DNA from 2 places in the Paenibacillus sp. NRS-1782 genome. Region 1 is predicted to be linked to the other one. Evidence: riboswitches for the same ligand, from Rfam matches in the RefSeq annotation. Region 1 holds a riboswitch; the other holds the start of a gene.
The links. A riboswitch is a leader RNA that binds a small molecule or an ion and turns the genes downstream of it on or off. The one in region 1 is predicted to bind cyclic di-GMP.
Positions count from the first base shown of each region.

Region 2: linked by a shared signal. The riboswitch ahead of ACIFQM_RS09405 (glycosyl hydrolase) and the one ahead of ACIFQM_RS16280 (transglutaminase domain-containing protein) in region 1 are both predicted to bind cyclic di-GMP.

Region 1 covers NZ_JBITPH010000041.1:26,665-32,176, forward strand. Annotated here, with positions in the region: gene ACIFQM_RS16275 (collagen binding domain-containing protein) at 1-2,960, opposite strand, end outside; gene ACIFQM_RS16280 (transglutaminase domain-containing protein) at 3,175-3,981, opposite strand; cyclic di-GMP riboswitch class I at 3,995-4,076, opposite strand; cyclic di-GMP riboswitch class I at 4,118-4,198, opposite strand; gene ACIFQM_RS16285 (AraC family transcriptional regulator) at 4,298-5,185, opposite strand.
Region 2 covers NZ_JBITPH010000021.1:79,059-84,570, forward strand. Annotated here, with positions in the region: gene ACIFQM_RS09400 (sugar phosphate nucleotidyltransferase) at 1-1,251, shown strand, start outside; cyclic di-GMP riboswitch class I at 1,417-1,497, shown strand; gene ACIFQM_RS09405 (glycosyl hydrolase) at 1,478-3,103, shown strand; gene ACIFQM_RS09410 (hypothetical protein) at 3,155-5,443, shown strand.

The DNA of each region.
Region 1 (5,512 bases):
ACTAGCTCTTCCAAGATGTAATCATCATGGAGCAATGCAGAGAACACAATCTTCCCTTCCGCATTGGTAGTTTGAATGATTGGGGCTCTTTTCTCCGCTTTATCATAGAGCGCGAATTTTGCTCCAGGCAGTACCTTATCAGGCTCATCCTGATCAACCTTTGTAATTTCGAGGCTTTCTTTAATACCACTGCCTGAACTGGAGCCGGAAGAAGTCCGCACAATAATTTCTTGATTCGTCTCCTTCTGTTCTGTTGTTAAGCGATCCCCTTCGAAGGATACTTTGTTGCTCACCTTTTCTTTGTCAGCTGCATCAATGAACGCTTGATATTCCAGAATAAAGGCGGAGGAAATCTCCTTCGTAAAAGCAAGCTCAAAAGTTTCCTGACCTTGAGCATCTGGCTTGAAAATGAGCTTGTAATCAAGATCCCTAGTTAGTTCTGTACTCTTGGTAACCTTCCCGTTTTCAGACACCACAGTTGAATACAGATGAAAGGAATTCTCGATCAGAATCTGATTGCTGCTGGGATGATCCACAATTTTGGCATTTGTTACTTGAGACTGTCCTTCGTTTATACGGATTTGCCAGTTAATTTTATTCCCGTTCTGGCTGCCGCTTTTAGAAACATATTCTCCACCGTGAGGTAAGGTTACTTGGGCTGACCATTCTGAGATTATATTTTCTCCATCCAGAAAAAGGGCCTTATTGCGGATTTCTCTTTCAATAAGTTCTCCTTCCAGCGTCGTTTGGAACGTAATCCAATATGGGGTTTGAATCTGATTGTTAAATTGGATACGCAACGTGTTGCCATTTTGTTCGGATGGGAGAATAAGTGTGTACTGGTCTGCTGGTAATTCGGAGCCCTTTTCCACGCCGTTCCTCGATCCAGTCAGTGTCATGTTGTACACTTTAACGGAGTTTGGCAGTAGCTTCTGACCTTGCAGCAATGGATCTTTTATTTCCGGTTGTTTTAGGGTCTTACGGTTATAGTTGGCCTTAATGTCCCATGTGATGTGTTTGGAGCTGGCATTGTAGCTTCCTTGCTTGGCTCCATTCTGCTGGGTCATGATGTCTGGAAAGACCCGGGCGTCTGCTTCTGCAGATTTTGAATCTCCGTCCTGCTGCCATTCAATGACGGACTTATTCCAGAACTCAGTCTTTTTCACATCTTTTTTCCAGTCATTATTGAATGCGGTTGAATATTTGATCGTATAAGTATCTTGAATTGGTGCATGGAAAATGATATTAAATCCTTGCTTATTATCCGGTGATAACGGAATAAGCTCATAATCTGCGGGAGCTTGAAGCTCCGTTTTTCCGTCAGCGGATTGGATTTTCAAAGTATTCGGCAACAAGGCCAAGCCGTCGTTGGGAAATACATCCTTGATGACGATATCGTTCATAATATATTGATCTTCATTGATGGTAATAACCCAAGGTATGAATTTTGCGTTATAGTTCGGCTCCTTGGATTCTTTAATAATAATTCCACTTTTAAGAGTTGCTGTGGCATCCTTAGAGACTCCACCTGAAGTCACACGGTTCGTTACCTTATCATCTTGATATACACGTTCTTTGGCTTTCGTTTGATAACGAATGGTATAGGCTGTATCCACATCGGAGTTGAATTGGAGATCAAAGCCGTTGCTGTCCAGATCATTCGTAACCGGAGAGACGGTATATTCTGAGGATGGAAGTACCTCTTGAGTATCGTCTTTGTATATTTCAAGTGAAGCGGGAAGCCATACCTGACTGTTGTTGAACCGATCACTTAACAAGGCTTTGTCGGCAGGTATTTTCTTTTCGCTGAAGTTGTACTTGATCACCCAAGATACCGTTTGTGTAACAGGGTCGTAGCTTTCCACCTTCTTGGACAAGAATTCTCCGCGATCAACCTGTACGGTAGCGGTAGCAGAGACACCATTCATAGAGTCTCCCGAAAAAGTAGCTGTGTTGGAGAATCGGGTCTCGTCACTTGTAATATCTGTAGAATACTGAATCTGATAGGCTGGGCTGATGCTCTCGTCTTTAAAACGAATAACAAAGCCCGTACCGGCCTGATCTGGTTCGAGCGTATACTTGTCCCCACTGATTGGGTCCTTAACTACCGTCGAGCCGTCAATATTGACTTGCAGATTATACAGTTGGAAGGAGTCTCGCAACAGCTCCAGCCCTTGAGGAGTCGGGTCAGTTACGATCGCATTCTTTACGGTGTCCAATTGTGTATTCACATTAATGGCCCAGTCAATCTTGTTTTTGCCGTTAGCCTTTCCTTGTTTACTTATTGGGGGACCGGACACGGGTTTGATGTTGACGATGGATGTTTGTACCCCGATCTTAATTGGAGTCGAAATAATGACTTCTGTACTGCCTTTTGCAACTTCCTTACTGAACTCGGTTTTTACTTGCAGTTTTCCGCTTACGTTGGAATGATTCTCTACGTAATCGTTAAAGGTCATAATGACTTTCCCTTGGCGATCTACCGTAAAGGTACCAACCTCTCCATCTGTTGAAATCAACGGAGACGAGATATCTGTGTAAATTTCAAATTGTTCCGGTAAGTTAAAGGTGAAGGTATCACCTTCTTTATACTGATTGTCCGGAATCTCCCATTCATAGCTTAGCTGGACTGCCGCGCCAATGTCCACACGGACGCCAGGATTATCCACAGCATCAATGATACGGCCAGTTTCATCCGTCAAGATCAGCTTGGTTAAAATATTGTCTACTTGAACTGAGTTGGTCGCTGCCTGAATCATAGGGGCTATGCTGGGAGGTGCCTCTAACGGTTCAGGGTTTGGAATACCGTATACATCTTCCATAACTGTATTCGCAGGATCGCTTATAGCGCTTTCTGGTACAGCCGTGGTTGAAGTGTCTGCGTAAGCCAACGCTGCACTAAAAAAACTTTGGAAAATAAGCAATAGTACAATGATCGTTGCGTTTATTTTTGTTCTCATACTCTTAAGTAAGTCTCCTATTCATCATAATATTATGGAAAGTACCCGGGCGGATTTGGCTCCCCCCTCTTTCTTGTCCCGGAAATAGTATATTCAACAAACTTAGTTTTTAAATGACTGACTAGATATACAATACCTTCCTTATCTCAACAATTTCTCAACAATAATAGAAAAAAGCCCTGATCGCAGTGATCAGGGCTTTCTACAAAAAAAATTAATATTGTTTTGTTTTTGTATATTTGGAGGGTTCTTTGGCCATTGCAAACTTCTGTTTTCCGCTTTTTAGAGCAGCATCTACTGTAGTGTCAATGATAACCCATTGATTGTTGATATTGACTTCATTCCAGGCGTGGTAAGTTTTCACATAGGAGGATTCACCCATAACCAGCTTCGTTGGAACATCCACACTTCGAAGCATGGCGGCGAACAGTGAAGCGTATCCATAGCAAATGTCTTTTTGCGAAACTATTGTACGATCAATTTGTGGAAGGTAGTCTGTTGATAGGTTGAAAGGCTGATTGGAATCGTATTTAATATGACTAATGACATACTCGTAAATACGTTTCACCTTTTCATCATCTGTCTTTGCACCCTTGGTTAATTCCTTGGCTTTCCGAATCGCCTGATTCGTATCGCTCCAGTCAATATTTTGAATAGAATTGAGGTATATGGTTTTACTGTCATTCAAATTTAACTGGACCGTTTCTTCACCTATCACTTTATACTGGTTGCCAGTTAGCTGTTCCAATAAACGAATGTTATAATTGCCATTGCCCATTTGAAGAGCAAATGCTTCTTCAGGCTTGCCCGAATTCAGATAATAAGAGTATTTCTCCGCATCCTTGGTAATTACAATCTTGGTTTTGACATTGGAGTTGACAGGATAACGTATACTAACAATACCGTGGTTTACGTTGTTTTGATTCAGCCATGCCTGACTTTCGGCAGCAAATGCTGTCGTATGTAGGGGGATGGATAACAAAAAAACCAAAATAATTAAAAAAGATGACATTTTCCTCATAGAAAAACTTCCTTTCGGCGGCTAGGCTGCCATCTTAAAAAGAAGGCCCTATAGCTTTGCGTCCCTGCCTTTCGACAGGTTTGCTATTATCGTATAAAGTTTTTCAGGAAAAAAGACACGACAAAAAGCCTCTCCAACCGGTAGCTGGCTGCCATCTTAAAAAGAAGGCCCTGTAGCTTTGCGTCCCTGCCTTTCGACAGGTTTGCCATTTATCCTGAACAGTCTATATCTATCATTCTATCAGTTGGACTTCCGATTAGGCAAGCACAATCTCAGATTTTCTCTGTTTTTCGACAAAGTCATCTAATAGATGAGTTTATAGTTTGGTTCGATTCCCCCATTTTTTGCGGAAGGAATGTGGGGTTTCTCCGACATGTTCCTTGAACAGGTTGATAAAATGGCTAGTGTTGGGAATCCCTACAAACCGTGCGATATCCACAATGGATTCGTCACTGGTTTTAAGCCAGCCTTGAGCCGCTGTGATGCGGACATTAATGAGATAATCAATTGGAGAAAATCCAATCTGTTTCTTGAAGTTTTTAGCGAGATTGAATTTGTTTAACTCAAACATGTCTGCCAGCGAATCCAGCGTAATTCGTTCACTGTAGGATCGATCCAAATATTGCTGAACCTTGCGTACCTCGGTGATCGTATCCTGATTTACATACGGATGATCGTAGGGGTGCTGCAAAATATAAGTCAGCAACTCACTGATGAGTCTGGATGTCAACAGTTCAGCAGAGAGAGTTCTGTCAGATTGTACGCATAAGAGGGAACGCAGCTTGTCCAATATGGTGACTGGATCGTTGAGTGATATTACAGGCTTGTTGTGCTTGGCAAATTGTTCGTAGAAATTGTCGATCAGATTGCCGTACACATTTACACTGATAAACTCCCAAGCTTCATGACCAGCACTGCTGTACTGTACGAATTCCTCACAATTAACGAAAAACATATCATGAGGCTTCAATATGTATTTTTTCTCTCGGTACAGTAATTCCCCTTGTCCTGATAACGTAAAAACGAGCAGAAACGAGGTGAGTTCCTTCCGTTCCATGGCATAAGCAGATGTTTTTTTGAAATAACCTATTTCCTGTATATAAAAAAGGGATCGCTTGGCAAAAGCGGAGGGAGTACGTGCAATGACGACTGGATCGCTGCTCCAAGGGGTCCCATTCCCGTTGTTTTTTTGGTCTGTTGTCATGTCCAATTCCTTTACAAAAGAGCAAATTTATCAAGCTAATCACTGTTTGTTTAACAAACAAAATGGTGGTTTACACATGATTTCCTACTTAATACGGTTTATTTTATCACATCATATAAATGCATGTAGCGAATAATATTTTGAATTATTTCCCAATCTAAATCAGGTGTACTATTATGGTGAAAACAGCCTCGTTTCCTCCATATTTTTAACTCATTCATCCATATGAAAAAGTTAAATTATGTTGAAAAAAATTCGGAGATGCCATGGATTTAATTCAATTCTGGAATAAAATCCAGGAAAGGATGCTAAAGGTATTCTATGCCC
Region 2 (5,512 bases), on a different contig from region 1:
CGGGTGTGGAGACAACTGGGGGATAACGGCTTGTCCGAATCCTCGTTTATTGCAACAGGGAGAGCGCAGGTTGAAATGATTCAGAGTCAGGTTGGGCAGGATACGCGCATCATTGTTGAGCCGGAACGAAGAGATACGTTTCCTGCCATTGCGCTGACAGCGACTTATCTATATTCCATTGTTGGAGTTTCCCCCGATGAAATCGTTGCAATATTGCCGGTAGATCCCTATGTAGAGGATGCTTTCTTTGCTACAGTTGCCCAGTTGGAACATACTCTTCAGGAGAGTGAAGGCAAGCTTGCGTTAATCGGAGTTGTCCCTTCCTATCCTTCTGAGAAATATGGTTACATTATACCGAAAAATGATGCCACACAAGGTAGCACAGGCTACCGCGAAGTGAGCCATTTTCAAGAGAAACCCGACCGGGAGCAGGCGGAGCGTCTGATGGAACGCAATGCTCTATGGAACTGCGGGGTTTTTGCATTCCAATTGGGTTACTTGCTCGATATCTTGGCATCCAAAGGTTTGCCGCTGAACTATGAAGAAATGCAAAAGCAATATTCTTCTCTGGAAAAAATCAGCTTTGACTATGAGGTAGTCGAGAAGGAGCAGGACATCGTTGTTCTTCCGTATGATGGATTCTGGAAGGATTTAGGTACCTGGAACACCTTAACGGAAGAAATGTCCCATCAGCAAGTGGGCAGAGGCGTAGTAACGGAGGATTGCGTCAATACAAGCCTTATCAACGAACTGGATATCCCCGTGGCAATCATTGGAACGAATGATCTGATCGTAGCTGTCAGCCCGGATGGCATCCTTGTGACCAATAAGGCGGAAAGTCCGCGCATCAAGGAAGTGCTCAAGGCTCATAATCAGCGTCCAATGTACGAAGAGCGACGTTGGGGGCATTATCGGGTAGTGGATTATGTAAAGTATGACGAGGGCAACGAGGTATTGACCAAGCGAATCCGTGTGCTGCAAGGCAAAAATATCAGCTACCAGCTTCATTTCAAACGGAGTGAAATTTGGACCATTATTAGCGGTGAAGCGGAAATTATTTTGAATGAAAAGCTGCATAAGGTGAAGGCGGGTGATGTGGTTCGCATTCCAGAAGGGACGAAGCATAGCATTTTGGCCGTGACCGATGTGGAATTGATCGAGGTACAGACAGGTTCTGAGTTGATCGAAGAGGATATTGTCCGTTTTTGCATGGATTGGGATGAAATTTCCCGTCACCAGTTTATTTCATAAATGAGCATCATGCAACATTCCTGAAGGATGAAAAATGACTCATTTATGAAGTTTTTATCCCGAACTGTCGAAAATACGCGAAAATCTGTAAATTCATGAACATGACCTATTAAATTTTGGTAAAAAAAAGTCGATACTTAGGGTAAGAAGGAATCCAAACTCCTTCCACGATAAACGCAGCCCTGTTGAAAGGCAGGTACGCAAAGCTAAAGGGCCTTCCGTGAGGATGGCAGCCTGGCTACCGAAAGGAAGAGCGAGAGTGAGTCCCTATTTTACCCCTGTGAATCGATGGATACGCAGTGTACTCCCCGTTGTTATGCTTTTTTCTTTGTTGCCCGTCGGTTTTGGTGAATCTCTGTCCGTGGCGAATGCTGCCACACTACAGCCTGTTAATTCGGACGCTTCTGCTGAGGCCCGTGAACTATACAACTATTTGATCAGCATCTCGGGAAAAAAGATGGTCACAGGTCAACATGATTATTTGGAAAGTCCGGATGAATTAAGCAACAAGGTCCAAAAAATCAGTAAGGCGTATGCTGGTGTACATGGCTACGAGATGGGAGCCATCTCCGGCCAGTCCGCCGCTACGGAGGCAGCACAACGTAAAAATGTCGTCGATAGCGCGATACGTTGGAGTAGAGCTGGCGGCATGGTTACGATGACTTATCATGAACCGTTGCCGGGTAAACCACTGACTTGGGCCAATGTGCAGGCGAAAGTAAGCCAGGCGGAGTTCAATAAATATGTGACGCCGGGTACTGCGCAGTATAATCTTCTCATTGCCGATCTGGATAAGGTCGCTGTATCGTTAAAGCAGCTTCGTGATGCGGGGGTTCCAGTATTATGGAGACCTTACCACGAAATGAACGGCGACTGGTTCTGGTGGGGAAACAAAAACAATTGCAATCAGCTATGGAATATCATGTATGACCGTTTTGTAAATACGCATCAGCTGAACAATCTGCTGTGGGTATGGAGTCCGAATGCGCCTAATTCGTACACTGCTCCATATACCCCGAAATATCCGGGGGATGACAAAGTGGATATTTTGGCTGTAGACATTTACAACCATGATTTTAAGCAAAGCCATTACGAAGGATTGCTCGGACTGGCACGAAATAAACCGATTGCCATTGGGGAACATGGTGAGGTGCCCAGTCCCGAGGTGATGAAGGCTCAGCCTAAATGGGTGTATTCCATGACCTGGGGCAAGATGCTGACCGAAAATAACACGACGGATCAGATTCATGATTATATGAATGATTCGACAAGCTTGACGCGGGATGATGTGAAAAAAGGGCTGGCTGCGATGAAAAAACCTGACACGGAGCTACCAACCGTACCGGACACGGGACAAAATGGCTCGACTCCAGCTCCGCCAGTGGTAAGTAAACCAGTCCCGCCTTCCGTTCCGGATATGGTCTACGCAAACGGGCTGCGGGGCGAATATTTTAACGACATGAATCTGGATGGCACTGCTGTTTTGGTTCGCACAGACAGTAAGCTGGATTATAACTGGCGTGCCGCCACGCCTGATCCAAAGGTGGAGGCTGATCAGTTCTCAGTCCGTTGGACGGGCAAAATCAAGCCGCAATATAGTGAGGCCTATACGTTTACCACGATATCCGATGATGGCATTCGTGTATGGGTAGATGGCAAGCTGATTATTGATAGCTGGTTCAAACAAAGCTGGACAGAACGCAAGGGCAGCATTTCCTTGCAAGCAGGCAAAATGGCAGATTTGAAGGTTGAATATTATGATGAAAAGGGCGACGCAATGGCACGTCTGATGTGGGAAAGTCAGCATGAAGCGAAAGCGGTAATTCCCGGCAACGCTTTGTTTCTTCCTTGATATATACTCTTTCCCCGCCAAAAATTTTGAGGAGAGAGAGGGTGGAGCACAATGATGAAAAAATGGTTGACCCAAAAGTATATAGTGGTATTGGCCGGGCTGCTAGGGGTCGCAGCTATAGCGCTGATTGCCTGGTTTATTCATACGCCTCCCAAGAGTGAAGAACTTCAGACGATTAAAGTAGCGGCGGCGAGTCCGGTATGGAAGCTTGGTCAGCGGGATGACTCTTCAGTAGAATTTAGAGGTGTGGTCGGTAAGGACAATATCAATATTTCGGTGGCCTCTACCGAGTCGTCTGCTAAAGGAACATCGTCAGCGATGTCCATAGCGGGGAGTACAACGGCTCCGATATTGCTCAGCAGTGGAGATATCCCTTCCGGATTAAATGCGTCCACGAATCCTGAACTGTCCCTCCAGTACAAGCTGGATCAGGTTCCTCCCAACGGGATGATATTCCGTGTACGAATTTTGGATGCGGGCAAAGCCGTTCCCCAGATGGCTGTATTTTCAAATCATCAGCTGTCCGGTATCATCCAGATTGCCGGGGTTGCCGGCACAGGCAGTGCATATAATTTCAAAAGCAATTACGAGCTATATATCCCCAAAGAGCAATTGCAAAGCGGTGTTAACGTACTCAAGCTAAAGACAGCGCGCTGCCTATACTGCTCCTCTGTTGAAGATAAAAATGTGTGGTGGACTTGGGATGACTTGAGCTTGGAGACGTTAGCTTCACCTGCAACCGAGCCGATACACGGTAAATATATATTGACCGGAACGAATGTCAATAATAAAGAATTTTATTATGATGAGGGTGCAGTTAAACATTTACCATATGTTCTCAAATGGCTGGGAATTGCGTATAGCGGCAATGTCATGAGAGTCACTTGTGCCAGTAATGTAAACAAGGCCTGCACAGACGTGGGAGATTACTACCAAACATTGAAGCAGTATAATATGCAATCGTCAGCTTTGTATTTGTATACAGGCGATATCAAGCTGCAAAAAGACGGCTCCCTGCCGGAGACGGCTAAGCAGAAATTGCGCGATTATGTAAAAAAATATGGTTCATACCTGCATTATTACGAAGTAGATAATGAACCTGGATTGTTTAACCGCTCAAAAGCGGTCAATTTGGCCGTCGCCAAATGGCTGAATACGGAAGGTAAGCAATTGGCGCCGCATCTCAAAACGGTTGCGCCGGGTTGGGCCTACTGGCCGACATATTCAACCAAGGCATGCAAAAACCAAACCGGAGGTACGCCCAAATGCGGCGATCCGGATGGATGGGAGCGGGACCCGGCACAACGTAAACAGCTGGAGGATGTCACTGACCTGACCAATGGACATGCCTATGGCGAATCGTATAACGAAGAGGGAGGAGGCAGCTTTGTTCAAAATCTGAAAACGTTCGGCGGTTCAAGTAACGGGCTGGAGAAGAAGATGCTGAATACGGAGTTTGGTACGAACGATACGCATCGGGACAACCCTGAGTACGGGGCCAGTCAGCCACAGGCAGCCGCATTCGACCGGATTATGCGTTCGCAGATTGGTTTTGCCGATATGTTTATTCAGCATGCTGCTTTCTATAAGGACTACACGCTGTTTAAAACCGGCTTTGACCTGCAAAATCACAATCCGGCGAATACGGAAATGTATCCGTTCGGACAAGGGCAGGACAGCCGTGTAAACATCATGAGACGCTTGAGTCTGGCTTATGCCACACACGGGAAACCATTGACTTATACGGTCCTGAATCCGGAGGAAACGAAGGATAAGATGGTCTATGTCCGTGCAGTGGATACGGCTAAACTGAAACCGCTGGCTGGCAGTGGGGCCACCTCGGACAAATTGCTGGTGAATCTGGTGAATTTCGAATCCACAGCACAGACGATCCGCGTACGGGTGACGATGCCGAAAGCCGGTTTGTACACGGGTGAACGCTTCGGAGCTGGCTCTACGTACAGCCAGGCACAGCGTTCCATATCCGGACTCAAGGCTTCGCCTGCCCTTGATTTTGAAGAAAAGCTGGGTCCTGGCGAGTCGGTACAATACATTCTGGAACTGAAAAGTACAGATCAGACCGCAGCTTCGGCCCCTACAGAGGTGAAGGCCGCCTCTGTTCAGGAAGACGCGGTAAAGATCAATTGGCTTCAGGCAGAAGGCGTATCCGCCTATGATGTACTGCGTGCGGACGGGACAAACGGGGCGTATCAGGTGATTGCCTCGGAAGTAGCGGGAAGCACGTATACGGACCACACGGTGAAGGCAGGAAGTCACTACGCCTACAAAGTCCGAGCGACTGGGGGCACTCAAGTGTCCCCGGCAGCCGAGGTCGCTTAATGAGGACAGATACAGAGTAGGACCAGCGTTGAAGAATACCTTACATGCAACCGAAAATAGAATGCCAAA